4 regions of the Desulfobaculum xiamenense genome follow, and region 2 is predicted to be linked to each of the others. Evidence: predicted binding sites of a transcription regulator. Region 2 holds the regulator's gene; each other region holds the start of a gene.
What was found. Region 2 encodes sigma-54, which starts transcription at its own class of promoters, with help from an activator protein. Its sites were predicted from a motif close to CTGGCACGGNNNNTGCTT; they were not measured.
Positions count from the first base shown of each region.

Region 1: the regulator sigma-54 is predicted to act here: its motif matches at 2,880-2,897, upstream of flgB (flagellar basal body rod protein FlgB).
Region 3: the regulator sigma-54 is predicted to act here: its motif matches at 2,781-2,798, upstream of GGQ74_RS14110 (glycyl radical protein).
Region 4: the regulator sigma-54 is predicted to act here: its motif matches at 4,801-4,818, upstream of GGQ74_RS10020 (flavocytochrome c).

Region 1 is NZ_JAATJA010000004.1:113,627-120,805, forward strand. It holds gene hflX (GTPase HflX) at 1-1,009, opposite strand, end outside; gene GGQ74_RS14535 (IMP cyclohydrolase) at 1,258-1,857, opposite strand; gene GGQ74_RS14540 (tetratricopeptide repeat protein) at 2,090-2,653, opposite strand; gene flgB (flagellar basal body rod protein FlgB) at 2,984-3,394, shown strand; gene flgC (flagellar basal body rod protein FlgC) at 3,401-3,838, shown strand; gene fliE (flagellar hook-basal body complex protein FliE) at 4,014-4,295, shown strand; gene fliF (flagellar basal-body MS-ring/collar protein FliF) at 4,328-5,938, shown strand; gene fliG (flagellar motor switch protein FliG) at 5,938-6,933, shown strand; gene GGQ74_RS14570 (FliH/SctL family protein) at 6,920-7,179, shown strand, end outside.
Region 2 is NZ_JAATJA010000001.1:385,307-392,485, forward strand. It holds gene kdsA (3-deoxy-8-phosphooctulonate synthase) at 1-562, shown strand, start outside; gene GGQ74_RS01755 (KdsC family phosphatase) at 552-1,088, shown strand; gene lptC (LPS export ABC transporter periplasmic protein LptC) at 1,085-1,657, shown strand; gene GGQ74_RS01765 (LptA/OstA family protein) at 1,654-2,154, shown strand; gene lptB (LPS export ABC transporter ATP-binding protein) at 2,156-2,878, shown strand; gene rpoN (RNA polymerase factor sigma-54) at 3,107-4,561, shown strand; gene hpf (ribosome hibernation-promoting factor, HPF/YfiA family) at 4,660-5,199, shown strand; gene GGQ74_RS01785 (PTS sugar transporter subunit IIA) at 5,196-5,645, shown strand; gene rapZ (RNase adapter RapZ) at 5,649-6,548, shown strand; gene GGQ74_RS01795 (PTS sugar transporter subunit IIA) at 6,599-7,033, shown strand; gene GGQ74_RS01800 (PTS sugar transporter subunit IIB) at 7,037-7,179, shown strand, end outside.
Region 3 is NZ_JAATJA010000004.1:12,424-19,602, forward strand. It holds gene GGQ74_RS14095 (DUF4125 family protein) at 1-235, shown strand, start outside; gene GGQ74_RS14100 (sulfite exporter TauE/SafE family protein) at 260-994, shown strand; gene GGQ74_RS14105 (sigma-54 interaction domain-containing protein) at 1,067-2,527, opposite strand; gene GGQ74_RS14110 (glycyl radical protein) at 2,874-5,333, shown strand; gene GGQ74_RS14115 (glycyl-radical enzyme activating protein) at 5,473-6,366, shown strand; gene GGQ74_RS16595 (hypothetical protein) at 6,533-6,685, shown strand; gene GGQ74_RS14125 (ErpA-related iron-sulfur cluster insertion protein) at 6,932-7,179, shown strand, end outside.
Region 4 is NZ_JAATJA010000002.1:468,425-475,603, reverse strand. It holds gene phsC (thiosulfate reductase cytochrome B subunit) at 1-714, opposite strand, end outside; gene GGQ74_RS10030 (cytochrome c3 family protein) at 763-1,218, opposite strand; gene GGQ74_RS10025 (HAL/PAL/TAL family ammonia-lyase) at 1,327-3,015, opposite strand; gene GGQ74_RS10020 (flavocytochrome c) at 3,129-4,715, opposite strand; gene GGQ74_RS10015 (sigma-54-dependent Fis family transcriptional regulator) at 4,945-6,468, shown strand; gene GGQ74_RS10010 (phosphoglycerate mutase family protein) at 6,507-7,094, shown strand.

The sequences.
Region 1 (7,179 bases), on a different contig from region 2:
GGCGCTTGCGAAGCTCCGTGAGGTCCTTCTTGATGCGGGTGATGCGCTCGCGCACGCGGCGGCGGTCCACTTCGAGCTTCGTCTCGCCGGGTCCGCGTCCGCCGATGCCGCCCATGAGCCTGTCCATCGCCCGGTTCTTTCCCACCAGCCGGGGCAAGGTGTACTGCAACTGGGCCAGCTCCACCTGCAGCTTGCCGGAGCGCGAGGTGGCGTGCTGGGCGAAGATGTCGAGGATGAGCTGCGTGCGGTCGAGGATGCGGCGTTCGGTGATGTCGGCGAGGTTTCGCATCTGGGCCGTGGTAAGTTCCTGATCGAAGATGATCACGCCCGCGTTTTCCTGAAGGGCCATGACCTCAAGCTCGGCGAGCTTGCCCTTGCCGAGGATGGTCTTGGGATTCATGACGCGTACGCGCTGGATCATGGTGCCGCCCACGTCCACGCCCGCCGTGGACGCGAGGTCCGCCAGTTCGCGAAGGGAGATTTCCTGCGCGGCGCGGGCCTCGGTGGATACGCTGACGAGCATGGCCCTGTCGCGGCGTCCGCCGGATTGCGTCGAGCCGGATGCGGCTGCGCCCGCGCGACCCATCTCGTCCTCCAGCGCCTCGATGCGCGAGAGGTAGTTGGTGGTGACGCGGTGGTAGGGCGTGGGGCCGGTGATGTCGTAGGCGCGGCCTTCGGGATTGGGCGGCAGGAGCGTGGCCTCGTGCACGTCGCGCGGGGAGCCCATGTCGTCCACGGTGAGGGCCGTGACGGCGTCGAGCCGCAGGAAGACCATGTCCATGAGGTCTTCCTCGGTGAGCGCCTCGTCCGTGAGGTGGGTGTGCAGCAGGCGCAGCCCGCGCAGCCTGCCGGGGCTGCGGCGTTCGCCGGAAATGTCGGGGATGAAGATGCCGCCCGGTTCGCCGACGATGACCATGGACGGCTTGCCCTGACGGTCGATGAGCACGCCGATCTGGCGGCCGATGCCGCGCGAGAGCACCGCGAGTTCGCGGGCCTGGTCGTTGGTCATGCCGCCCTCGTGGGGGTAGCGGCGCTGGTAGAGGCGGGCGACGGCCTTGAGCTGGCTGGGCTTGAGACTCTGGGTGTTGCCGAGGACTTTCGAGGCTATGGCGGTTCTCCTTGCGGCGGCGGACGCCGTCTGTGCTTTTCGGAAGATATATGCCCGCCATTGGAAGCAGGCAACATGTTCCGGCAGGGGACGCGCGCGGAGAACCCCGCGGCCGCGTCGGCGACCGCGGGGGAATCGTCGAAGCTGGCCTATGCCTCGTGGGATTCGAGGTAGTCGGCGATCATTCCGTCGTAGCGGTTGGTCTGGCGGAAGGTGAGGGCGGCCATGTCCTTGCGCAGGGCGAGGGGGGCCTTCATGCCGTTGGCTTCCAGCTCTTCGCGGATGCGCGCGTAGTGCTGCGGACCGGGGGCCACGAGGACGGAGTGGAAGTTCTTGGCGCTGGCGCGCAGCATGCAGGGACCGCCGATGTCGATCTGCTCGACGGCGGCCTTGAGGTCCAGCCCGCGGGCGGCGGCCTCGGCGAAGTTGTAGAGATTGACGCACACGAGATCGAAGGGCGCGAGGTCGAGCTTCGCGAGGGTCTCCATGTGCTCGGGGTTGTCCTTGTCGGCGAGGATGCCGGCGTGGATGTGGGGGTGCAGGGTCTTGACCCTGCCGTTCATGATTTCGGGGAAGCCGGTCACCTCACTGACGGAGGCCACACGAAGGCCAGCGTCGAGGAGCATTTTCCGGGTTCCGCCGGTAGAGAAGAGTTCCACGCCGTTCTCGGAGAGAAAGCGTGCGAAATCGACCAGTCCCGTCTTGTCGGTCACGCTCAGGATGGCGCGCCGAATGGACACAAGCTCCATGTCGAAACCTCGCTTCTGGGGGTTTGGGTTCGGGAGGGCTGTGCCAGAAAACGGGGGTTTAGGCAAGGCGAGCGGGCGTCCCCTTCGCGCACGACGAGATGCCCGGCCCCCGGCCCGGCGCGAATCGCGCCGGAGCCGGGAAACCAGGCAGGGGAGGGGAGATCATTGCGTCATCGGCAGCCGCGCGACGGATGGCCGGGAGGGATCCGAAGCCCGCGCCGCGCCGGAGCCGTTATGACCTGAGCTGTTCGAGCAGCTCGCGCGCCGCCTCGTGCGAGGGGTCGTTGGCGAGAATCTGCTCCAGATGCGCCATGGCCTCGTCGGTCCTGCCGAGGCAGGACAGGCAGCCCGCCAGAGAGTATCTGACGTCGTGCTTGAGCGGGGAGATGGCGAGAAAGTTTTCCATGTGGGGCAGGGTTTCCTCGATGCGGCCGAGGGTGTGCCCCAGCTGGACCATCATGAACACGGCGATGAGGTTTTCGGGGTTGCGCTCCAGCGCGCCCGCGAAGTGCCCGAAGGCCTCCTCGTGCCTGCCCAGTTCCATTTCCACGAGACCCATGCCCGCCAGCGACTTGTCGTCGGCATCGATGGACGCGGCCTTCGTGTAGAGTTGAAGGGCGTCATCGAGGTCGCCGCGCTGTACGGCGATGGTGGCAAGCCCGAGATAGGGATCGGGATGCACGCCATTACAGGTGACGGCCTTGCTGTAATACTCGTGGGCCTTTTCCAGATCGCCCATGAAGAGATAGCACTCTCCAAGTTCCTTGTTGATCTCGTAATCAAGATGGCTGCTCATCTCATTCCCCTCCTCTGGGAATTCCGGGAACCGTTCCCGGCACGAAAACACGATGCGCTCCGGCCGTTGGTCCGGCCGATCGGTGCGGCACATATGACCGCCCGCCCATCGTCATGCAATGCGTGTGCCACGGTGTGGGCGCAAGGGCATGGCGCGGGGGCGGCGTTGGTTTGTTTTCGCGGTAGGCTGGGGGGTTATGGGCGGGTGCGCCGTGGCGGCGAGGCGGTTGGCACAGGCGTTGCTTTATCCCCTGTGCGCACCGGGGCGGGGTCGGAACCCCGACGGGCGCACCGCGGCGCGATGCAGCGGGAAATGCAGGAGGAACGTGGGATGAAGAGCCTTTTCGGATCGCATATCAACCTTACCGCAAAGGTACTGGACATGCGGCTCATGCGTCAAAATGTCGTCATGAGCAACCTGTCCAACATCACGACCCCGAACTACAAGGTCCAGCGTCTGGAATTCGAGAAGGATTTGCAGGCGGCCCTCGACCTCGACGCCCGGGGCAAGATGACGCGCACGCAGGCCGACCACATCCCGCATGTTTTCGAGGCGGGGCAGTTCGGCCCCGATCTCGCCTCGAACCTGAAGCACCGCGTGATTCACGGCGAGGACAACGTGGACCTCGACAAGGAAATGTCCATCATGGCCAAGAACAGCCTTGCCTACAACGCGTTGACCACCGTCATTAAGAAGAATTTCGAGGGGATGACCAACATCATCTCCGAAGGAGGGCGATAGACCATGATGGATTTCATGACCGCACTCGACATCGCCGCGTCCGGACTGTCCACCGAACGCACGAGCATGAACATCACGTCCATGAACCTCGCCAACGCCAAGACCACCCGCACGCCGGAGGGCGGTCCCTACCGCCGCCGCGCAGTGGTCCGCGCCACGGCCGACGTGGATTCCCCCTTCTCCAAGGTGATGCAGGACTCCATGAGCCGCGAGCTGAAAGGCTCCCGCGTGCTGGGCATCGCCGAGGACTCCCGTCCCATGAAGCGCGTCTTCGAGCCGGGACACCCCGATGCCGACCCGCAGGGCTACGTGTCCTACCCGGACATCAACGTCGTCGAGGAAATGACGAACATGCTGACGGCATCGCGCGCCTACGAGGCCGGGGTGACCTCCATCCAGTCCATCAAGGGCATGTACTCCAAGGCCCTTGAGATAGGCCGCTAGGCGAAGGGGGAGATTCATCATGGTCGATATCCGTAGCGCAGCGCTTTCCGCATACCGCACCGCCATGCAGAGCGGCAGCATCAACGGCGTGGGCGGCGTGAAGCCGCTGTCGAAGGCTTCCCCCGCGTCGTCGAGCTTCGCCCGCGCGGTGGACACCGAGGTCCGCCGTCAGCGCATGGACGATCCTATCGCCACGGCCCGCGCCGAGGAGACCGCCAAGCATTTCATGAAGGTCCAGAAGCCCTTCACCGAGACGGTCACCGACTCCCTGCATAAGGTCAACGAGCTCGACGCCGTCAAGACGTCCATGATTGAGGAGTTCGCCTCGGGACGCTCGCAGAATGTGCATGAGCTGATGATCAGCCTCCAGAAGGCGGGCCTTGCCATGCGCATGACCTCCGCCGTGCGCAACAAGGTGCTGGAGGCCTACAAGGAACTTTCGCGGATGCAGTTCTAGCCGCATCCTGACACGTCATCCACGGAGCGACCATGCCCCCGTTTCTGAACGACACACTCGACAGGGCCAAATCCTTCTGGGGAAGGACCACCGTCTCCCAGCGCGTCCTCATCGCCGGGCTGACGGTGACGGTCATCGTCACCTTCTTCCTGCTTATCTTCTGGCTCAACCAGCCCGACTACCGCGTGCTGTACTCGCGCCTGTATCCCGAGGACGCGTCCAGCGTGGTGCAGATGCTCCAGAAGGAAGGCGTGAAGTACAAGCTCGGCGAGAACGGCTCCACCATCATGGTCCCCGCCGATCAGGTCTACGACCTGCGGCTCAAGGTCGCTGGCGAGGGCAAGATCCACGGGCAGGGCATCGGCTTCGAGATTTTCGACGAGGTCAAGGTCGGCCAGACGGACTTCGTGCAGCGCATCAACTACCAGCGCGCCCTGCAGGGCGAACTGGCGCGCACCATCAGCGAGTTCCCACAGGTGGAGCGCGCACGCGTGCATCTGGTCCTGCCGCAGAAGACGCTGTTCCTCGAAGAGAAGTCCGAGCCGTCGGCCTCCGTGGTGATCAAGCTCAAGCAGGGCGAGAAGCTCACCCCCGAGGAAGTCAACGGCATCGTCAATCTGGTGTCCATGGCCGTGGAAGGCCTCTCGACGGAACGCATCACCGTGGCCGACACCAAGGGCGAGATCATCTATTCCCCCAAGGAGTCGTCCGACTCCCTCTCCACCACGCAGCTCGAACAGAAGAACAGCGTGGAGCACGCCCTTGAGCTGCGCATCGAGGAGATGCTGTCTCCGCTGTACGGTCCCGGCCGTGTCATCGCCAAGGTCAACGCCGATCTGGACTTCAGCCGGAAAACGACGCACAAGGAGGAATACGACCCCGAGAGCGCCGTCATCCGCAGCGAACAGCGCAGCGAGGAAACCCAGCAGGGTGCCGCCAACCTCCAGTCCGGCGTTGCCGAACCGAATTTCCGTGGCGACGGCCCGGGCGGCGCGGTCTCCAACCAGCAGGCCACCCGCGAGACCAGAACCACCAACTACGAAATCAACAAGATCGAGCAGGAGATCGTCTCCCCCATCGGCGAGCTGGACCGGCTGACCGTGGCCGTCATCGTCGATGGCGTGTACACCGACGTGCTCGACGCCGATGGCAAGACCACTGGCGAATTCTCCTTTGCCCCGCGCGATGCGCAGGAACTGGCGCGCATCCGTCAGCTCGTTTCCAATGCCGTGGGACTGGACGAGGTGCGCGGCGATACCATAGAGGTATCGAGCATCTCCTTTGGCGGACCGGAACAGGAAATCAGGGCCGACCTCGCGCAGATCATCCTTGAATACGTGCAGCGGCTGGGCAAGCCGTTCCTCAACGGACTGCTGATCTTCCTGTTCCTCGTACTCGTGGTGAGGCCCGTGGTCATGGCCCTCATTCGGCCCAAGACCGAGGTCGAGGGCGTGGAGGGCATCGCCGGACTGCCCGAGGGCGAGGGCCGCATCGCCCTTTCCGAGGGCGAGGAAGAGGAGGAGCTGGAGGCGCTGCGCAAGCTCGATGACATTCGCGCCCACGCCCTGCAACTTTCCGAGCAGAACATGGACGGCGCGATGGCCATCATCAAGACCTGGCTCAAAGAGGAGGCCACCACGTAATGAGCCTTTCCGGACCGCACAAGACAGCCATCCTGCTGCTGGCCATGGGCGAGAAGTTCACCTCCGAGGTGTTCAAGCGGCTCGATCGCACCGAGATCGCCCAGATTTCCAAGGCCATGGTGGAGATGGAGACCATACCCAAGGAGCAGGTGGAAGAGGTGCTTCGCGAGTACCACCACCAGCTCATCCTCAACGCCGAGATGCTCATGGGCGGTCCCGACACCGTCAAGAAGCTGCTCATGAAGAACCTCGACTCCGAGACCGCCAAGTACATCCTCGACGCGCTCGATCTCGACACCGGCCCGGCTCCGTTCCGCGAACTGGAGAACGTCAGCCCGCGCATCCTGTCGCAGATTCTGCGCAACGAGCATCCGCAGACGCTGGCCCTCATCCTCGGCCACCTGCACCCGGATCAGGCCGCCGACCTGTTGCAGGCGCTGCCCGCCGGTGTGCGGCCCGAGATTCTCATGCGTCTGGCCCGGCTGGAGGCCGTGGCCGAGGAAATGCTCCTCGAAGTGGACAAGGTGCTCCAGAGTCAGCTCATCGCCATGGGCGGCAAGGAAGGCAAGAAGGTCGGCGGCGTGCAGGCCGTGGCCGAAATCCTCAACGCCGTGGACCGCGCCACCGAGGAAGAGGTCCTTTCCGAGATCGAGGAGGAATCCTCGCAGATGGCCGAGGACATCCGCAACCTCATGTTCGTGTTCGAGGACATTCGCGCGCTGGACGACCGCTCCATCCGCGAACTGCTCAAGGAGGTCTCCAACGAGGACCTGACCAAGGCCCTCAAGGGGTCTACCGAGGATCTTCAGGAAAAGTTCTTCAAGAACCTGTCGGAACGCGCCGCCACCATGATTCGAGAGGATCTCGAAATCATGGGCCCGGTGCGCCTGTCCGAGGTCGAAAGCTCGCAGCAGAACATCGTCAAGATCGTTCGCAGGCTGGAGAGCGAGGGACGCATCATGATCGGCCGCGGAGGCGGAGATGTCTTTGTCTGACGGACAGGGCAAGCGGCAGGGGCGCATCGTCGTGGGCCTTGGCGGCAACGGCCTCTCGCAGGAGACGCTGGAGCGCATGCAGGGCACCTCGCGCGGGTGGTCGGCGCATACCGAAGAGGAATACATGCGCCGCGTGCAGGAAAAGGCCGCGGACCGTGCCCGCGAGATCGTTGCCGATGCCATGCGCGAGGCGCAGGAGATTCGCGAGCGTGCCTTTCACGAGGGACTGAACGAGGCCGCGGCGCA
Region 2 (7,179 bases):
CCTTCCCGTCATCACCGACATTCACGCCCCCGAGCAGGCCGCCGTTGTGGCCGAAGTGGCGGACGTCATCCAGATTCCCGCCTTCCTCTGCCGGCAGACCGACCTTCTGGTCGCCGCGGGCGAGACCGGGCGGATCATCAGCGTGAAGAAGGGTCAGTTCCTCGCTCCGTGGGACATGCGCCACGCGGTGGAGAAGATTCGCTCCACCGGCAACGGCAAGATATGGCTCACCGAGCGCGGCGCATCCTTCGGATACAACAATCTCGTCGTGGATTTCCGCGCTTTGTCCATCATGGCCGGGTTCGGCTGCCCCGTGGTGTTCGACGCCACGCATTCCGTGCAGTTGCCGGGCGGGCAGGGTGGATGTTCTGGCGGGCAGCGCGAGTTCGTGCCCGTGCTGGCTCGTGCGGCCGTTGCCGCCGGTGCCAACGGCGTGTTCCTCGAAACGCATCCTGATCCGGACAAGGCTCTGTGCGACGGTCCCAACTCCTGGCCCCTCGATCGGCTCGACGCGCTGCTGCGCGATCTCGTCGCCCTGTGGAATGTCGGCCATGAGTGCTAGCGAAGCCGCCATTGCCGCAGCTCGTCAGGTGCGGGTGCTCGTGCTCGACGTGGACGGTGTGCTCACCGATGGCGGGCTGTACTACGACGCGGCGGGAGATGTCTCCAAGCGCTTCAACGTGCAGGATGGGCTGGGCATCAAGCTCGCCCAGGCCGCCGGTCTCGTCGTGGCCGTCATCACCGGACTGAAGTCCAAGGCTGTGGAGAAGCGCGTGCGCGAACTCGGCATCAAGGACTACCACGCTGGACACACGGCCAAGATTCCCCTGCTGCAACAGATTTGCGACGCCCATGGCGTGCAGATGTCGCAGGTCGCCTATCTTGGCGACGACTGGGTTGACGCCGGGCCTTTGCGCAGCGTTGGTCTGCCCATGGCCGTGTGTAACGCCCAGCCCGAGATTCGCGACATGGCCGCGTGGGTGTCCACCGTTCCCGGCGGACATGGTGCCGTACGCGAGTGCATCCGCTTCATCCTCGAAGCGCAGGACAAGCTGGGCATCCTCTGGGAGGAATGGAAAATCCGATGAACCGTTCGCGTCTCGTCCTTGTCATCACGGTTTCGTTGATTGCCATTTTGGGCGCGGCGTATCTCGTGTGGATCGGCAGCGGCGGGCCGGACGGCGACGACGTCATCACCGCACCCCCGGTGGACATGTCCATGCAGGGGGTGGAGTTGACGCGCAGTTCCGGCGACGGTTCGCGCTGGACGCTCAAGGCCGAGGGTGCCGAATATCAGCAGGAGGACGGCGTGGTCAGCGTCCGTTCCCCGCGCATCGAGTGGGAGCGCGCCGACCATGATTCCGTGACGGTCACGTCCGCGAGCGGAACCGTGGATCAGAGCAGCGGCAACGCCCAGCTCTGGCCCGACGTGGTCATCGTCTCCGGTGACACCACAGTGCACGCCGGACGCCTCGAATACAGCGAGCAGAAGCGATCCATCCACCTGCGCGAGGACGTCCGCATCGTGCGCGGAGGGCTTGCTCTCGACGCGCCGGAAGTCGTTTTCGATCTCGATACCAATGTGATTACAGCCACCGGCGGCGTCCGGGCCGAACTGACGGGCCATGCGGAGCCGACCATGGAGGACAAGCCGTGAAGACCTTCCCCCGTATCGCCGCGTTCGCCATCGCCGCCACGCTTATGACCGCACCTCTTGCGGTCGCGCAGTCCACGTCCGTTCCGACGAAGATCACCTCTCAGAAGACCGTCTACGATCAGGACGGCCGGACCGTCGTCTTCCGTGGCGACGTGTTGGTGGTGCGCCCCGACATGAAGATATGGGCGGACGTTATGACCGTGCGCCTCGACGCCTCCGCGAAGCAGGGGCAGCCGGGCACCATCTCCCGTATCGAGGCCACCGGCAATGTGCGCCTTGAGCGCGAGGGCAAGAAGGGCCAGTGCGCCAAGGCCGTGTACGATGCCGCCAAGGGCCTTTTGACCCTCAGCGGAGACCCGCGCCTCGCCGATGGCGACAACAGCATCTCCGGTAAGGTCATCCGCCTGTGGCTCAAGGACAACCGCAGCGAGGTCGAGGGCGGCGACAAGCCCGTGGAAGCCATATTCTTCACCCCCGGTGCCGAGGCGGGAAAGTAGCATGTCCGTCATTTCCGCTTCCGATCTGTGCAAGGTGTACGGCCAGCGAAAGGTCGTGCACGACATCGGCGTCAACGTCGCGCAGGGCGAAGTGGTCGGCCTGCTCGGCCCCAACGGCGCGGGCAAGACCACCACGTTCTACATGCTGGCGGGCATCGTGAAGCCGACAGGCGGCTCAGTCCGGCTGGACGACGAGGAGATCACCATGCTGCCCCTGCACGAGCGGGCGCGGCTGGGCATGAGCTACCTCCCGCAGGAAAGCTCGGTGTTCAAGAAGCTCACCGTGCGGCAGAATCTGGAGATCGTGCTGGAGCAGAGCGGTCTCGACCGCGCAACCCAGCAGGCGAGGGCGGATCAGCTTCTGGACGAACTGGGCATCACCCGACTTTCGGACCAGAAGGCCATGCATCTTTCGGGCGGCGAGCGCCGTCGGCTGGAGATCGCCCGTGCCCTCATCCTCAATCCCAAGTTCATGCTGCTCGACGAGCCCTTCGCGGGCATCGACCCCATCGCCGTGGATGATATTCAGGGCATCGTGAGCGGACTTCGTGAAAAAGGTATCGGAGTACTCATTTCCGATCACAACGTTCGAGAGACGTTGAGAATCTGCGACAGAGCCTATCTCGTCTACGAGGGACGAATCATCCTGAGTGGCACTCCGGATGAAATTTGTGCCGATCCGAAGGCCCGCCGGGTGTATCTGGGAGAGAGCTTCAGTCTCTAACATCCCGAAATCACTATATCAATTTCGATATTCAAAATCCTTGCCATCCTCGGTTGCAAGCTTGTTCCGGATGTGGCATGTTGCAAATGCGGTTGAGAAAACATTCTCATGCCGCATGGATTTCACCTTGAGCGACGGGCATTTTCGTTGGTTCAGACACATGTTTGACCGTGCCCCGTTCGCCGGAATCCCAACCGCCAACATTTCGCAAGAAGACGAACAGCCCCGATGGCACTCGAACTCAGACAACAGCTCAAGCTTTCCCAGCAACTGGTCATGACCCCGCAGTTGCAGCAGGCCATCAAACTGCTGCAGCTTTCCCGGTTTGAACTGGTTGATATGGTCCAGCAGGAACTCCTCGAAAACCCGCTTCTCGAGGAGGCCGTTCCCGAACAGGCTCAGGAGAAGGCCGAGGCCGAGGAAAATGCCCGCGCCGTAGAGGCTGCGCAGACGGCCGAGGTCATGGACGAGGGCGTTCGCGAGAACGACGCCGTTCAGGGCGCGGACTGGGAAAATTACCTCGGCGAGTTTTCGAGCACATCCCGCAATTCCGCCGCCCGCGAGGCCGAAATCCCCGAGGAGGGGATGTCCTTCGAGGCCCGGCTGTCGTCCAAGCCCTCGCTGGAGGGCCACCTTGAGTGGCAGCTCCGGCTGTCGGACATGACGCCCCGCCAGATGGACATCGGCGAGGTCATCATCGGCAACATCGGCTCGCAGGGCTATTTGCAGGCTACCGCCGAGGAAATTGCCGCCGACGCCGGGTGTACTTCCGAAGAGGTCGAGGTGGTGCTGCGTCGCATTCAGAATTTCGATCCAGTCGGCGTTGCCGCGCGTGACCCGCGCGAGTGTCTGCTCGTCCAGATCGAGTCCTACGGCTACGAGGACCCCATCCTCATCGAACTCGTCAGCGAGCACCTCGAAGATCTCGAAACCAAGCGCTATAAGCCGCTTGCCCGCAAGTTCCGCATCTCGATGGAGGAACTTCGCGAGTATCTCGATCTCATCCAATCCCTCGATCCAATGCCCGGTGCCGCCTACGGCAGCAGCGAGCCGCAGTACGTGAGCCCGGACGTCTACGTCTACAAGTACGAGGACGATTTCATCATCGTGCTCAACGAGGACGGTCTTCCTCGCCTCACGCTCAACGATTTCTATCTCGATTCCCTCAAGAGCGGCCGCGGCGCACCGGAAAAGGACTACGTCCACGAGCGGTTGCGCTCCGCACAGTGGCTGATGAAGAGCCTCTATCAGCGTCAGCGCACGCTCTATAAGGTCATGGAGAGCATCGTGCGCTTCCAGCGCGGCTTCTTCGAGAACGGCGTGACCAGTCTTCGGCCGCTCATTCTCAAGGATGTGGCCGACGACATCGAGATGCACGAATCCACCATCAGCCGCATCACCACCAGCAAGTATGTGGCGACGCCGCACGGCCTGTTCGAACTGAAGTTCTTCTTCAACAGCGCCCTTGGGCTGGACGACGGAAGTCAGGTCGGCTCCGAGAGCGTCAAGGCGCAGATCAAGAGCCTGATAGGTGAGGAGGACCCCCACCATCCACTGTCGGACGAGCGCATCGCGGAAATTCTGAAGGAACGGCTTCAGGTCAACATTGCCAGAAGAACCGTTGCCAAGTATCGCGGCGCGCTCGGCATACTCTCCTCTTCGAAACGCAAGGAGATTTTCTAGAGGTGGCGTGACGGAACTCTTTATTTTCGGGCTGAATGCACGTACACTCCAAATTACGGAGTGATATCGATCCAACAGCATCACAAGGAGGATCGTCGATGAACATCAGCTTGACGTTCAAGAATTTCGAACCGTCGGATCATCTGAGGAAGTACGCGCAAAAGCGCTTCGAAAAGCTGATCAAGTATGCCAACACCGGCAATACGGAGCTGAAGATAAATCTCGGGGTGGAGAAGTTCCGCCATATCGCCGAGGTCACGCTTTCCGGTGACAACATGAACATGTCCGCCGTGGAGGAGTCCGAGGACATGTACTCCTCCATCGACCTCGTGTACGACAAGATGACGTCGCAGGTCCGCAAGCTCCGCGAAAAGGGCAAGGACCGTCGTCGTTCCCGTGGCACCGTCCGCGACGAAGTCATCAGCTTCGAAGAAGGCGAAGCCGGACGCGAGGCGACCATTGTCGAGGCGCAGACCTACAAGCCCAAGCCCATGCTGGTGGACGAGGCTGCCATGCAGCTCGATACCCTCAATTACGAATTTCTCGTTTTCCTCAACGCCGAAACCGAGCGGGTCAACGTGATCTACCGCCGCAAGACGGGAGACTATGGTCTCATTGATCCCGGGATGTACGAATGAAGCTGGGTGATTTCCTGGATAACGAACTGATTTTGCCTGAACTTTCGGCCAGGACCAAATCTCGGGTCCTGGCCGAACTTGTGGCAGCCGTGGCTGAAAGGCGGCCGGAAATCGATGTGGAGGCCGCGCACAAGGTGCTCTTGGAGCGCGAGGCGCTCGGCACCACCGGCATCGGCGAGGGCATCGCCATCCCCCACGGCAAGCTCGACGCGCTGGAGGACATCGTCCTCGTGGTCGGGCGCTCCGCCGAGGGTGTGGAATTCGATGCGCTGGATTTCCGCCCCTGCCACATCTTCTTCCTCGTGCTCGCGCCAGAGAAGGTGGCCGGAATGCATCTGCGCATCCTCGCCCACATTTCGCGTATGCTCAAGGATGACGCATTTCGCAAGGCCTTCCTTTGTGCCGAGGGGCGCGAGGGATTGGCCAAGCTACTTGAGGGAGCGTGAGCCATGTTGGGCCGTGATGCATCCGGAGCGGAAAACAGCTTCCCGGTGATCATCCTCTCCGGCCTGTCCGGTGCGGGGAAATCGACGGCTCTTAAGGTTTTCGAGGACCTCGGATTCGTTACGGTGGATGGATTGCCGCCGAATCTCATCCCCGAACTCGTGGACCTTTTCCAGCGCCAGCGCGAGGTCTATCACCGTGGTCTCACGCTGGGCCTCGATGTCCGCCACTCCGACTTTCGCGAGAAATGGACCGGGGCGCTTGCCACCATGCGCAATAGCGGCGTCGAACCGCGAGTGGTCTTCGTGGAAGCCTCGGAAGAGGTTCTGCGCAGGCGTTACGCGGCGACGCGCCGTCCCCATCCGCTGGAGCAGGGCATCGGCCTTGATCGGGCGCTTGTGGAAGAGCGGGCGCTTCTGTTTCCCGTGCGTGATGTTGCGGAGATCGTGGTCGACACCTCCGACTATTCCATCCATGACCTGCGCCGCACCTTGCAAGAAAAGTGGAATTTTCTGCAGGACAAGCGCTACGGCCTGCATGTCTATCTCGTCACCTTCGGGTTCAAGCACGGCGTTCCCACGGATGCGGACCTCGTTTTCGATCTGCGGTTTCTGCCGAATCCGTACTTCGAGAAGGCGCTTCGGCCATTTACGGGGCGCGACAAGGCCGTGGCCGATTTCGTCCTTGGCTCGCCAGCGGGGCGGGAATATCTGGAAAAGCAATTGGAATTCCTGCATTATGTCCTGCCGTGCTACGCGCGGGAGGGCCGCTATCGGCTGACTGTGGCCATCGGCTGCACCGGCGGGCGGCATCGCTCCGTGGCCGTGGCTGAGGCTGTCTTTGACTCCTTGCGCGAGTCGGACTATGCAGTCTTTCTGGAACACAGGCATCTCGATTTGGATTAGAGCACCGCAGAACCGGGCCGTCCGGTCCCGCACACACTCCCAGCAGGAACATGAACACGGACAAGAAGACAAAGAACGTCGGCGTCATTATCGTCACGCATACCGATTACGGCACCCATCTGCTTAAGGCTGCCGAGGTTATCCTCGGCCCGCAGAAGGCCTGTGAGGCCATCGGTGTGGACGTCGCCCAGGAGATGGACGAGATTCTCAAGAATCTTCGAGAGGCCGTCCAGCGGACCGACACCGGTGCGGGCGTGCTTATCCTGACGGACATGTTCGGCGGCACTCCGACGAACCTGAGCCTGTCGCTTCTGGGAACCGGTCCCCTTGAAGTCATCACCGGCGTGAACCTGCCCATGCTGCTCAAGGTGCTGGGCACCCGGTCCATGGATCTCAAGAAGTTGGCCAGCGAGGCCTCCAATGCGGGCTGTCAGGGAATCGTCGTTGCGGGCGAAATCCTGCGACGAAAGGTCGCGGAGGCATAGGGCATGTTCTGGGTGCGCGTCGACAACCGGCTCGTTCATGGGCAGATAATCGAAACGTGGCTGCCGTTCACGAAGAGCCGCTGGATTATCGTCGCCAATGACGAACTTGTGGACGACGCGCTCCGGCAGGAGATCATGGGGCTGGC
Region 3 (7,179 bases), on a different contig from region 2:
GGTGTCCGCGCAGTTCCCGAGAACGGTCCAGCGCGATGGCCGCGAGAGCTTCTGCCTGTATCTGCGCTGCGAATTGCAGACCTATTCCCCGGCGACGCTCACGGCGTACGCCGCCCTTGTTGATGCCGCGCGGAACGAGGGACGAAACCTCGTGCGTGAACGTTATGAAATTCTCATGCGCAAGCTCGGCTACGGCTCCCTCGAAGCCTGCGAAGCGCAGTTGGCGGCGCACTAGCCGCCAAGGCGGGGAGCCCTTCACATGCCCGATTCCGTATCCATACTGGTTTTCTGTGCGTGGCTCGTCGGTGGCTTCGTCTCCGGCGTCAGCGGCATTGGCGGCGCGATGGTCGCCGTGCCCGTGGCCGCCACGGTCATTCCGATGCACGAACTGATTCCGTTGAGCTGCATTCTCAACGTGGTCATGGACGGCTGCATCGCTTGCATGCATTTCAGGCATTGCAAGGTCTCCGCCCTGTGGCCCATGCTGGTCGGCTCCCTGCCCGGAGCCGTCATCGGCCTGTTCATCCTCAAGTTCGTGTCCGGAGCCGTGCTGCAGGGGGCGGTTGGCGCGCTGCTCCTGTACTATGTCTACTGGCAGCATACCTTCCGCGTCACGCAGGTCCATGCGGAGTCGTGGGGCAAGGGTGGAGCCGCGGGCTTTGGTGCCGGGCTCCTCGGAACGGCCATTTCTTTTGACGGTCCCCCCGTTGGGGCCTACGGCCTGTACATGGGCTGGAATCCCCGCGTGTTTCTGGGGACGCTTGGTGTGTTCTTCATCATCCGCGGAACCATGACCTGCGTGCTGCAGGCCGGGGCCGGGCTGTACACGCCGGACGTCCTGCACTACGCGCTCTACGGCGTGCCCGCCACCATGATCGGAACGCTCTGCGCGTTTCCGGTCGTCCGCCACATCAACGTCGCCACGTTCAGGCGTGTGCTCATGGCGGTCATCGTCATGGCCGGTCTGGTGTGCCTCGGACGCTCCTTCCTGTAAGAGTTCCCACGCGCGCCGTGCCGTCCCGATGGGGCGGCGCGGCGCGATCATCCGGGGGCGCGTCGCCCCTGCCTAATCTTCGTCCTTGATGTCGAGCTGTTTCATCTTGTAGCGCAGGCCCGCGCCGGTGATTTCCATGATGCGCGCCGCCTTGGCCACGTTGCCGCCGGTGACGCGCAGCACGTTGCGGATGCACTGTGCCTCGTATTCCTGAAGGCAGGTCTTGAGCGGCACCACGCTGCTGCGTTTGACGTCGGCGTAGTCGTAGTAGTCGCGCTGGAGGGTGTCCTCGTTCGGTCTGGTTGGCGTGGGCAGGGAGGGGTGGGTGTCGCTGCGCATCTCCATGGAAGCGCACGCCTCGCGGAAGTGGCGGGGTAGTCCCTCCATTTCGATGGACAAGCGTCCGCCGAGCAGGGCGAGGCTGCCTTCGACCACATGGAGCAGTTCGCGGATGTTTCCCGGCCAGTCGTAGTCCTGAAACATCTGCATGACGTCGGCCTCGATGTCGATGCTCGATGCGAGGGGGCGCAACTGCGAGCGGTCGATGAAGGTGCGCGTGAGCAGGGGGATGTCCTGCCTGCGGCTTCGCAGCGCGGGCACGGAGATGCCGACCACGGCGAGGCGGTAGAACAGGTCGCGGCGTAGGAGGCCTTCTTCCACGGCCTTCAGTGGGTCCTCGTTGAGGATGCTGATGATGCGCACGTCCACCGGGATTTCCGTGTGGGAGCCGATGCGTCGTACACGCTTTTCCTGAAGCACGCGCAGAAGCTTGGCCTGAAGGCCCATCGGCATGGAGTTCAGTTCGTCCAGCAGCATGGTGCCGCCGTCGGCCTCCTCGAAGAGGCCGGGCTTGTCTCCCGCGTCGGTGTATGCGCCCTTGGCCGTACCGAAGAGGATGCCCTCCAGCAGGTTTTCTGGGATGGCCGCGCAGTTCACTGGGATGAGCGGCTGATCGCGGCGTTCGCCGCCCGCATGGATGGCCTGCGCGAAGAGCTCCTTGCCCGTGCCGCTCTCGCCCCAGATCATGACCGGCGACGAGGTCTGCGCTGCGGTGCGGGCCTCGCGGATGACGTCGAGCAGGGTCGGGTCTTCTCCGATGAGGCTGTCGAAGGTGTAGAACTCGTAGCTGGTCTTGCCCTTGGGCGGTGCGGCCTTGGGCTGGCGGCGCTTGCGCGCCACCAGCGACGTGGTGCCTGTCCAGATGGTGAAGGCGATGACGCCGTCCTTCTTTCCGTGGTCGAAGAGGGGGAAGAAGTCGGTGACGGTGCTGGCCAGATAATTGTTGGTCGTCTTGTAGAAATAGGACTTCTTGAGAAGCGGCTCGCTCTTCTGGAGGCACTCGATGGTGGGGATGCACTCCAGCTCGTGGGGGACATAGAGGCTGGTGATGTGCTGGCCCACCACGGGCACGCGGTGGAAGCCGTCCACGCGGCGTTGGATGTCGTTCATGTACTCGCAGATGCCGTCGGCATCCACCACGGCCACGCCGATGCACATGTCGTCCCAGATGGCGGTCATGGAGGGCGTTAACACGCTCTCCCTGTTGACGTTCAAAAATTTCTTTCTGTCAAAACGCAATTTTCACAACCTCTGGGAAATGGGTGCTGGCAAGGTGAATGGCCGAGTGCGTTCCTGCCTGGCGAACCGCAAAATAAAAAATATTTTGGAAAAGGAAAGAAATTTTTCGAAATCAAAATTTTTTCCAGGGCGCCACGAGTAGGGCATGTTCGCAAGAAAGTGGCGTAATTCCATGGTGTTGGTTCATTTTTCGATCGTGATTTTTGGTCTGGCATGGCCCGTGCAAGTTATAAAAATAACAAGCGAGCGAACATCGTTTAAAACTTCTTCTGGGAAAATTTCGAACGAACAGGAGACCGAGATGACCAATACTTCTTGCGAAAACACCTGCTGCTGCGACAACGCCGCCGCGACCCCCAAGGGCTACGGCATCAACTGGGATACCGCCGAAGCGCGCGTCAAGGAGCTCAAGGACTTCCTCATGTCTGCTCCGCAGATCATGGATCCTGAGCGCCTGCAGTGCATGGAAGAGGTTTATGACGAGTTCGCGGGCGAACCCGTCTTCTACATCCGCGCCAAGCTTTTCGAGCGCGTTCTGACCAAGAAGAAGATCTTCCTCGACGGCAACCCCCTCGTGGGTACCCTGACCGGCGTGCGCGCCGGCGTGTACGCCTACCCCGAGTGGAACGTCGCCTGGATCAAGGAAGAGATGCAGATGGCCAAGATGGCCTCCCTCGGCGAGATGAAGATTCCTCAGGAGACTCAGGATCTTCTGGAGAAGACCTACAAGCGCTGGAAGGGCTGCACCTGCATCGACCTGAACGACAAGATGTTCAAGGACAAGTACGGCTTCAATCCCAAGCCGTTTGCCAAGGCCGGCATGTACTACGAGAACGTCAGCGTGGCCAGCGGCTCCGGCATCGCCGACTACCCGCTCGTCCTGAACAAGGGCCTGCGCTGGCTCATCGACGACGTGAAGGAGCGCTTCCGCAACTGCCCCACCACGCTGGCCAACAAGGAAAAGCATGACCTCTACCGCGCCATGATCGTCGCGATGGAAGCCGTCATCACCCATTCTCACCGCTACGCAGAGCTGGCCGAGAAGACCGCCGCCGAGGAGACCGATCCCAAGGCCAAGGCCGAGCTGCTCGAGATCGCCGAGATCTGCCGCCGCGTACCTGAATTTCCGGCCCGCAACTTCCGCGAGGCCATTCAGTCCTTCTGGTTCATCCACCTCGCCATCGAGGTCGAGCAGATGGCCTGCGCCACCTCGCCCGGCCGCTACGGCCAGTACATGTACCCCTTCTACAAGAAGGACATCGAGGAAGGCAATCTGACCCGCGAGCAGGTGCTCACGCTGCTCAAGTTCCAGTGGATCAAGCACCTTGAGCTTGGCGAGTACCAGGGCGCTTCCTACGCCATGACCCTGTCCGGCCACACCGGCCAGACCATCACCATCGGCGGCGTGGACGCCAACGGCAACGACGCCAGCACCGAACTGGAAGAGCTGCTGCTCGAGACCCAGACCACGATGAAGAACATTCAGCCCACGCTGACCCTGCTCTATCATCCCAAGATGAAGGATTCCTACCTTCAGAAGGTTGTGGAGTGCGTCCGCGGCGGCTCCGGCCAGCCCCAGATCCTCAACAACAACGTGGTCATCCAGCGTACGCTCGCCCGCTTTGCCCAGTACGAGGATGGCATCACCCTCGAAGACGCCCGCAACTGCGGCAACTACGGCTGCGTGTCCACCGGCGTCTGCGGCAAGGGTAGCTTCATCACGCAGGAAGACCAGCCCTGCCTCGCCAAGGTCATTGAGCTGATGCTCAACAACGGCAAGTGCCCCGTGACCAAGAAGCAGGTGGGTGTGGAGACCGGCGACCCGCGCGAGTTCAAGACCTTTGACGAGCTCTACGAGGCCACCAAGAAGCAGCTGGACCACCTCTTCAGCATGTCCCGCAAGCACTCCGACCTGAGCCAGATGGCCCGCGTCCAGGTGGTTCCGAGCATCTTCCGCTCCGCCATGTACGACGGCTGCATCGAGAAGGGCATCTGCGAGGAGGCCGGTGGTACCCGCTACCCGCAGGTCAACCCCATCATGACCGCCGGTATCGACGCCGCCAACTCCCTGCTGGCCATCAAGCATCTGGTGTTCGACACCAAGAAGCTGACCATGGAGCAGCTGCTTGAGGCCCTCAAGGCCAACTTCGAGGGCTACGAGGACATCCGCAAGATGTGCTTCGAGGCTCCCAAGCACGGCAACGATTACCCCGAAGTGGAAGGACTCGTGCAGCAGTTCTACCGCGACGTGGACGCCATCCATCACGCTCAGGGCCCGGACTGCTTCGGCTACCGCACCCCGCTGGATGCGTACTCCCTGTCGTACCACAACTACTTCGGTTCGCTCATGGGCGCGCTGCCCACCGGCCGCAAGGCTGGCACGGCACTGACCGACGGTAGCGTCTCCGCCATGCCCGGTTCCGACCATGAAGGCATCACCGCCCTCATCAAGTCCGGTGCGGAAGCCATCGACACCGTCCGCTACGGCGCGAACCACTTCAACGTGAAGGTGAACCCGCAGGTGCTGGAAGGCCCGGCCGGCGCACGTACCCTGATCTCCCTGATCAAGACCTACTGCGACTTCGGCGGCTCCCACATCCAGTTCAACTGCGTCAGCTCCGAGACTCTGAAGGACGCGCAGGCCAACCCGCAGGAATACCCCGATCTGGTCGTCCGCGTGGCAGGCTTCAGCGCCTACTTCACCCGCCTCGACAAGGGCGTGCAGAACGAGATCATCAAGCGTACCGAGTACAAGAACTAGCGATTGAACAGGCCGCGGGGCGGGAAACGTATCACGTGCCCCTCCCGTCCCGCACCTCCTCATATCCCTCGCTTCCCGCGGGGACGCCCATGGTCCCCGCGGGAGCACCCCTCAAAAAGACATATCTGCGGAGCAAACGATGAGTCAGGGAATGATCTACAATATCCAGCGCATGTCCATCCATGACGGCCCGGGTCTGCGGACCACGGTGTTCCTCAAGGGCTGTCCCCTGCGCTGTCTGTGGTGCAGCAATCCGGAATCCCAGAAGACCACGCCGCAGATGATGTATTTCGAGAACATGTGCACCGGCTGCGGCACCTGTATGGACGTGTGCCCCAACGGCGCAGTGGTGCCCGTGGACGGAAAGTTCGGCCGCGACATCGAGAAGTGTACCGATTGCGGCCTGTGCGCCAAGTCCTGCCCCTCCAAGGCCCGTGAGATGTCCGGTCGGATCATGACCGTGGACGAGGTGATGGAGATCGTGCGCAAGGACATGCTGTTCTACGAGAATTCGGGCGGCGGCGTGACCTTCGGCGGCGGCGAGCCCACCTCCGGCGGCCAGTTCTTCCTCGACATGCTTCAGGCCGCGCACGACGCTGGCCTCCATGTGACCGTGGACACCTGCGGCTTCTGCCCCGAGGAGCGCTTCGACAAGACCCTCGAGCTCGCGGACCTTTTCCTGTTCGATTGCAAGCACATGGATCCCGAGGCGCACAAGCTGCTCACCGGGCAGGACAACACCATAATTTTGCGCAACATGCGCGCGGCCTTGAATTCCGGAAAGGAAGTGCGTATTCGCATGCCGCTCATGCCCGGCATGAACGACTCCGATGAGAATATCGCCGCCATGGCCGCATTTTTCGCTGAGTTCGGTCGCAACGAGATCGAAGTCATGCCGTGCCACGCCTTCGGGCGGAACAAGTACGTGGCGCTGGGCAAGCCGCTTCCGGCCGTCTCCCAGTATGCGCCCGAAGAGTTGAAGGTCGTTTGGGACCGATTTGCCAAGCACGGGCTCACTCCCGTCTTGGTGTAACAATAACCAGTCTAGAGGTTTGATCATGTTTACCCTTACCATCCCCGAAGAGATGCTGGAGAAGCTCCGCACCATGCTCGAGGACGAGGACGAGGACACCTGCGTCCGCCTGCGCGAGTACAAAGTCGGCGGCGGTTGACACGCCAAAATCGTGCTCGGTCTGGGCATGGACGAATTCGATGAGGACGAGGACGCGCGCATTGAGGTGGACGGCATGCCGTTCATCGCGGAGAAGGACTACCTTGAGAAGTACGGAACCGCTTTCGCGCTTTCCTTCGGCGAGAACAATGAAGTCGTGTTGAGCCCCGTGGAGGCCTAGTCTCCGCGCAGGGCACCACGCCCCATGCATTCTCGTGCGCCCCTTGTCGGAAACGACAGGGGGCGTTTTCGTTTTTCGCCGCAGGAAAGTCACATGCGCGTGCGAGACCCGGAGCGCGAAGCGCCCGCAGTGGTCGCTGGTTCCCATCGACAGGACGCGTGAGCGGTTACACCGCTGCGCATCCGTCCATCATGTTGTCGAACGGATGCATTCATCCGCAATCATAACGAATAAAGGAGAACCCGCATGTTTGAAGTGACCATTCCCGAAGAGATGCTGGAGAAGTTGCGTTCCATGTTGGAGGACGAGGACGAGGGCACCTGTGTGCGCCTGCGCGAGTACAAGCACGGCTCCGGGTGCAGCTCGAAGATCATCCTCGGTCTTGGCATGGAGGAACGTGATGAGGACGAAGACGTGAGCGTCGAGGTGCAGGGCGTGCCCTTCATCGCGGACAAGGATTTCCTGGTGAAGTACGGAACGACCTTCACCCTCGA
Region 4 (7,179 bases), on a different contig from region 2:
CACGAGGGCGGAACCGGCACGGTGACAGGCCGTGCAGTCGCGCAGGGACTTGTCCTTGGGCAGGATGCGATGCACGTCCGTGCCTTCGACGGGAGTGTGACACTCCACGCAGCGCACGGCGGCGAAATGCCTGTCCTTGTTGGGCAGGAAATCATGGGACAGATTCTGCTCCCAGACCTCGCGTCCGGAAAGCGCCTTGTACCCGGAGAGATCCGTGTGACAGCGCAGGCAGGTGTAGTTGTCGAAACGGACCTGCTCCGCGTCCGTACGGGTCGCGCTGCGCGCCTCGGTGGTGTGCGCATCGTGGCACGACGAGCAAGAGAACTTGTCGCCAAGCTTCTCGACATGGCGGCTCGCCGCGAAAGAGGCGCTGATGTCGCCGAAGTAACGGGCATGACAATCGGCGCAATCTTTCGTGCCACTGGCCGAAAGCTTGTGCGGCGCGTGCGCGAAGTCCTCGGTTGTTCCGGCGCCTTCATGGCAGTCCGTGCAGGCCAGCCCGCGGTGCGTGCTTCTGGCCAGCCGCTCGGCGGGCACGTAGAGATCCAGCGCAGCCCCCCGCTCGGTACGCGCGGAGAGGTCGGGATCGCCGTGACATTTCAGACACGCGGCGTTGGCCTCCGCGGCCGGGACCGGCGTGGCTGCCGACAGCGGGGCGGCGGCGAGGAGGCAGAAGAGAAGGAGCGAAAGCACTCCCGCGGCTATTCTGCGCATTGTGTGTATCCTCTGTGGTTTGCAGGGCGACAGGACTCTGCCGCTGCCCTATTTCTTGAAATTCTCGAACTTGAAGGGATGGCAGGAGTTGCAGTACACGCGCGACTCCTCGTGCTCCCTGTGGCAGGTGGTGCAGGGGGCGTCCGTCCCGTAGTGCGGAGAATTGTGCGGATTGTGTTCCAGCTTGGCCGTCAGTTGCGCCACCTGCTCACGCGTTCCGTGGCACTTCAGGCAGTTGCGGTCATCGGGGGCGGTGGTGGGATTGTTGGCCGCGTGGCACAGTTCGCAGTTGGTTCCGTTCTGGTGGACCTTGCGGTGGTAGTCCTTCACGGTCTTGCGACCGAGGCGGGTATCGATCCAAATCTGCGCGCGTTCGCCAAGGCCCGGCTGGTGCACGGCCTGAGGCGCGTCGGCGCGCTCTCCCGCCGCGAAGGACGGGGCGAACCACCCGCACAGCGACGCGCCAAGCACAAGGGCGCACATCACGGCTGTGTGCTTCTTCATGGTCGTTTCCTGTGACTGGATTATTGAGGATGGGCGGCTGCGGCGGACCGGCTCCCCACACGGGGAGCCGGCTGCCGCAACCTTGGAGGTGCAAATGGTCGGCTTCAACTACCGAATGGCGTAGCCCTTCAGGAAGTCGTGGGACTTCGCGATGTCGGGGGTGAAGGGACGGTCCTTGTCAACGAAGGACACGACCTTGCGGTAGGCCTTGTACATCTCGCCGGTGCCGTGGCCCAGTTCGATGGCGGCGTCGCGCTGGCGCAGGTCCACGGCCTGTGCGGCGTGGAAGAGTTCGAGGCCGTAGATGTAGTAGAGATTGTCCACGATGCGGCTCAGACGGTCGGCCACGCGCATGGAGTTGGTGGCGGTGTCCTCGATGTCTCCGGCCACGGGAACGGTGTCGATGGACACGGGGTTGGCCAGTTCGCGCACGTCGGCGTCGAGGGAGACGTAGGGCTTGGCAATGGCGCCAAAGTTGATGGCCACGTCGTCAGCGGCAAGGAAGCGCGAGAGGTGCGTGAAGTGCGGATCGCTCAGGCGCAGGGTGCGCATGACGGCGTTGCGCGACACGTGGGCCAACGCCACGGACAGGTTCTGGGCCTTGAGCACCACGGGCAGCGGCTCGAAGTTGGAGGTCGGGAAGATGGCGCCCTTCACGTATCCGGCGTCGAGGTAGTACTTGGCCAGCTGGGCCGGGGTGTCCTTGGCGGGCACGACGTCCACCACGACGGCGGGGTTGTCGTCGGAGGAGTTGAGCTGCACGGCCAGCTTGGTCTTCACGTCGGCAAGGGCCTCCATGGCCGCGCCGAGGGTGTAGGTGGTGGTGCGGTAGGACAGCGGGTCCTGCAGGGCACGGCCGTCCATGGGGGTCCACAGGTAGCTGCCCTCAAGCTCGGCACGCACGGCCTTGGAGGCGGCGGCGAAGCAGGTGAAGGGGCGCACGTCGTTCACCGGCTGGATGAAGGGGGCCACGTTGCCGTTGAGACCTTCGAGGGACAGGCCGAAAACCGTGGTGGCCACGGAGAGGAAGCGCTCGGCGTCGGACACGGCGAAGACGGTCTTGGCCATGGCCGGGGCGTTGGTGCTCAGGATGGACAGAGCGTCCTTGCCGAAGGCGTCAAGGCGCTTGAGACCGGCCTTCTTCAGGGCGTCCGCGCCGGAGATGCGCTTGCCCTTGTAGTCGGCCTGCCACTCGCCCATCATCACCAGTCCAATGTGGGGGGCCAGCGTAATGTCGCACTCGCCCACTGTGCCGCGGGAGGGAACAACGGGGGTCACGCCCTTGTTCAGGAAGTCGCGGTACAGCTCGGCCACGTGGACCTGTGCGCCGGTGCGGCCGCTCAAGAGAGTGTTCAGACGGATGACCATGGTGGCGCGGACCATCTCCGGCTCCATGTCCGGGCCAACACCGGCGCTATGGGCGCGCAGGGCGTTGACGTTGAACTGGCGGGACAGGTCCATGACCTCGGGGGTCAGGGTCTTGCGGCCGTCGGCGGCGGTGTGGAAGATGGCCTTGTCCTTGTTGAGGCCCACGCCCACGGTCAGGCCGTAGACGGGACGTCCCTCGGCCGCGAAGGCCATGAGCAGCTCGTGGCTTTTGGCGCACAGGTCAAGGGCGGCGGGGTCGATGGCGACGTCGGCGCGGCCCTCGGCGATCTCGACAACCTGTTCGATGGTGAGGTCCTGACCGTTCAGGGTCACGACCTTCTGACCGGCCCATGCGACACAGGCCAGGCACTGCATGGCGACGAGGCAGACAAGGCCTGCCGCGAGTCGGCGTGCAATTGCGAATTTCATGGCTGATTCCTCCGATGCTTCTCTTCTGATTGTTTGCCTGATGTTGCGTTCGAGCCGTCGGCCGACATGCCTGCGGCACATCCCTCGCCGCCCGCCCGAACGCGAAAAATCGTCTACGCCTTGTGCAAGGCCGCGTTGCGGCCGGCGATGCGTCCGATGACCAGCGTCTCGGCCACGGCGCAACTGCCCAGACGGCTCGCCCCGTGCGGGCCGCCGGTCACCTCGCCTGCGGCGTACAGCCCGGCGATGGGCAGCCCCGTGCGCATGTGCATGACCTCGGCCTCGGTGCTGATCTCCACGCCACCCATGGTGTAGTGGACCTTGGGCCAGCAGCGCACCGCGTAATAGGGGCCCTTGCCAAGGGGAATGGCGCGGCCCATGGGCTTGCCGAAGCGGGTGTCCGTTCCGGTGCGCACGCCCTCGTCATACAGGGCCACTTCCTCGGCGAGGCCTGCGGCGGGCATGCCGAAATGCGCGGCCAGCGCCTCAAGGGTGTCGAACTGCCACGCCACGCCGAATTCGAGACACTTCTCCAGCGTCTGGGCGCGGCTTGCGCCCTCGGCGGTGCAGAAGACCACAGGATACACCGGATTGCCCTGCTCGTCCTTGCGGGCGAGGATGGCCTCGGCGCGTTCCTTGCGGTCGCCAAGCTCGTTGACGAAGCGCTTGCCGGTGCGCACGTCGACCATGATGCCGTTGGGAAAGCCCGCGATGGTGTTGAACTGCGAGACCATGCCGAAACCGGCCTCATCCGGGGACGACCACGGACCGAGCTGGATCAGGTTGATCTGCACCGGGGCAGCGCCCACGGCGAACATGGCCTGCAAGCCCTCGGCGGTTGCGCCCGGCTGGTTGGTGCTATCCACCTTCTCGTCAAGCTTGGGGTCCTGCATCATGCGAAAACGGCGATCCTGCGAGAACCCGCCGGAACACATGACCACGCCACGGCGGGCGCGGAAACGGCGCAGTTCGCCGGAGTTCTCCTTGGGGAAATCGTAACGGTCACGCACCACGATGCCCATCACGCCACCGTCCTCGTCGAGCACGAAGTCTTCGAGCTTGCAGCGGTTGCGGAAGGCCACGCCCATGCGCGCGGCACTGGCACGCAGCGGACGCACGATGCCCGCGCCGGAGCTGATGGTGGCCTGCAACGTGCGCGGCACGCTGTGACCGCCAAAATGCTGCAAAAACGGCTTGTATTCGACACCATGCTCAAGGGTGAACTCATAGGCGGGGCGCGTTCCGGCGGCCACGATCTTCAACAGGCCCATATGGTTCAGGCCGCGACCGGCCTTGAGCATGTCCTGCACCATGAGTTCCACGGAATCCTTCACGCCCTCCTTCTCCTGAAGGGGGGACCCGGCCACGGCGAACGCGCCGCCGTTGATGGCGGAGTTGCCGCCGTACACGGGCATCTTCTCGACGACCAGCACCTCCGCCCCGGCCTTGCGGGCCTCAATGGCCGCGGCCATTCCGGCGAATCCGCTGCCGACGACGATGACGTCATACTCCTTGTCCCATGCGCCGAGCGGCGTGCGGGATTTCTCCACGGGCTGGTCCTTGTCCTCGTTTCCCGTCGCGCAGCCCTGCAGCATGCCCGCGGCAAGGCCGCCGGCCAGAATCGCCCCGGCGCGCAGCACGTCCCGGCGGGAGCGCTTCTCGCCCCGGCCTGCGGTGCGGTTCGTTTCGGTTTCCTTCATATCGGCAGAAAGCTCCTTGCTTGCGAAATGCTCGCATCGTCCCTCGACGACGCCCTTGCCCACCCCATGGCGGACACCCCGTCCTTGGCAGGAAACGTGCCAGCATTCACAATCAATGATTCCGATATGTTACTGTCGCATGTGCGCCGAATCGCGATATTTCGCGCTTGACCATCGCGATATTTCGCACTAACCGCGACATTTCGCACATCACGCGAGGAGGCGGACAATGGACCCACGAGATTTCTTTCACCACGCCACGCTGCGCATCTGCGGCAGTCTGGACATCGACAAGGCGCTCTACGACTGCTGGAGCTTCCTACGCTCGACCATCCCGGCCGACGGCATGTACATCAATCTGTACATGCCCGAACGCCGGGCCATACGCTTCATCGCCCGCGCCGACGCCGCCGGGCCGGAAATCATGGATGCGCAGGTCTGCATCACGCCGGACATGTGCGCCACGCTCGAAAGCCCCAACCGCCCCCGCGTGCGCATCATCGGCGACATCCGTACCGACCCGGTGACCCATCGCGTGGCGCGCTCCATCGTCGATGACGACTCCTCCGTCATCCTGCTGCGGCTCATGATCGACAACCGCCATCTCGGCGTGGTGGGCATGCACGCCCACGGCCGCCACCGCTACACGCAGGAGCACGCAGACCTCCTCGGCATGCTGCACGAGCCCTTCGCCATTGCCACGGCAAACGCACTGCGCCACCGTAGCCTGCTCGACACCAACTCCCGCCTCTCCCGCGAGAACCGCCAGTTGCGCGAACAGCTCGGCAGTTCGTCGCGCTGCTCGACCATCATCGGCATCGATAGCGGCCTGCGCGACGTGATGACCCGCGTGACGCAAGTCGCCCCGCTCTCAAGCACGGTGCTGCTCCTCGGTGAGACGGGTGTCGGCAAGGAGGTCGTCGCCTGCGCCGTACACGAGAGCTCGCCGCGCAAAAACGGTCCCTTCGTCAAGGTCAACTGCGGAGCCATCCCCGAATCGCTCATGGATTCCGAGCTGTTCGGCCACGAAAAGGGCGCCTTCACCGGCGCGGACGCGAGCAAGAAAGGTGTGTTCGAACAGGCCCACGGCGGCACGCTGTTCCTCGACGAAATCGGCGAATTGCCGCTGGCGGTGCAGGTGCGCCTGCTGCGGGTACTCCAGACGCACACACTGGTCCGCGTGGGCGGCCAGACCCCGCGCGAGGTGGACATCCGCATCATCGCGGCCACGCACCGCGACCTCGCGACCATGGTCCGCGAAGGCAACTTCCGCGAGGACCTCTGGTTCCGACTGAACGTCTTTCCCATCACCATCCCGACCCTGCGCGAACGGCGCGACGACATTCCGGAACTCGCCGCATGGTTCGCCGCGCGCGCAGCCCGCAGGCTCGGCACGGGATCGCTGCCCGAAATCCCCTGTGACGAAATGGCACGGCTCAAGGCCTACCATTGGCCCGGCAACGTCCGGGAACTCGAAAATTGCGTGGAGCGCGCCATCATCCTCTCCGGCGGCAGGGTTCTGCGCTTCGACTGGCTGAGCTGCCCGCCCCACGAGCACCTCCCGGCCGAGCACCCCGTCGCCCACGCAGACCAGACCCTCGACGAAGCCATGCGCAGGCATATCGAAGCCACCATCGACGCCGCTGGAGGCAAAATCCACGGCCCCGGCGGCGCTGCGGAACGCCTCGGCGTCAACCCGAGCACCCTGCGCAGCAAAATGAATAAACTCGGCATCCAATACGGCCGACACTAACCGCCCTCACCCTGCAACCAGCCCGCACGGAGCACATCATGACCGACTTCGCCGCCATCGCCGAGCGCAACCAGACTCGCGCCCGGCACATCATCGAGGACACGAACATCCTGCGCATCTGGGAATCCCTCGGCATCACGGCCAACCTCGTTGGCTCGCTCAGGACCGGCCTGCTCTACGATCACCTCGACATCGACTTCCACATTTATTCCGAACCCTTCGTGCTGGCCGACAGCTTCGCCGCCATGGCCCGGCTGGCCGAAAACAGCCGCATCCGGCGCATCCAGTACGCCAACCTACTCGATACCGACGAAAAATGCCTCGAATGGCACGCATGGTACATGGACGACGACCAGCGGGAGTGGCAGATCGACATGATCCACATCCTCAATGACTCGCCCTTCGCCGGATACTTCGAGCGCGTGGCCGACCGCATCCGCGAAGCCCTCACCCCCGCGACGCGCGAGGCCATCCTCGCCATCAAGGCCGGCCTCGATCCCGCCAAAAGGCCGTGCAGCATCGCCATCTATCAGGCCGTCATCCGCGACGGCGTCGCCGACTGCGAGGCCTTCCGCCACTGGGCCAAGACCCACCCGACCGACGGCATCATCGAGTGGATGCCCTGACGGGTGGCCTCCGGTGACAGGGTTGGGGAGGAGAGAGGCCTCCGGCGGCCGGGCTCTGCCCGGACCCGGTCAAGGGGGTGACCCC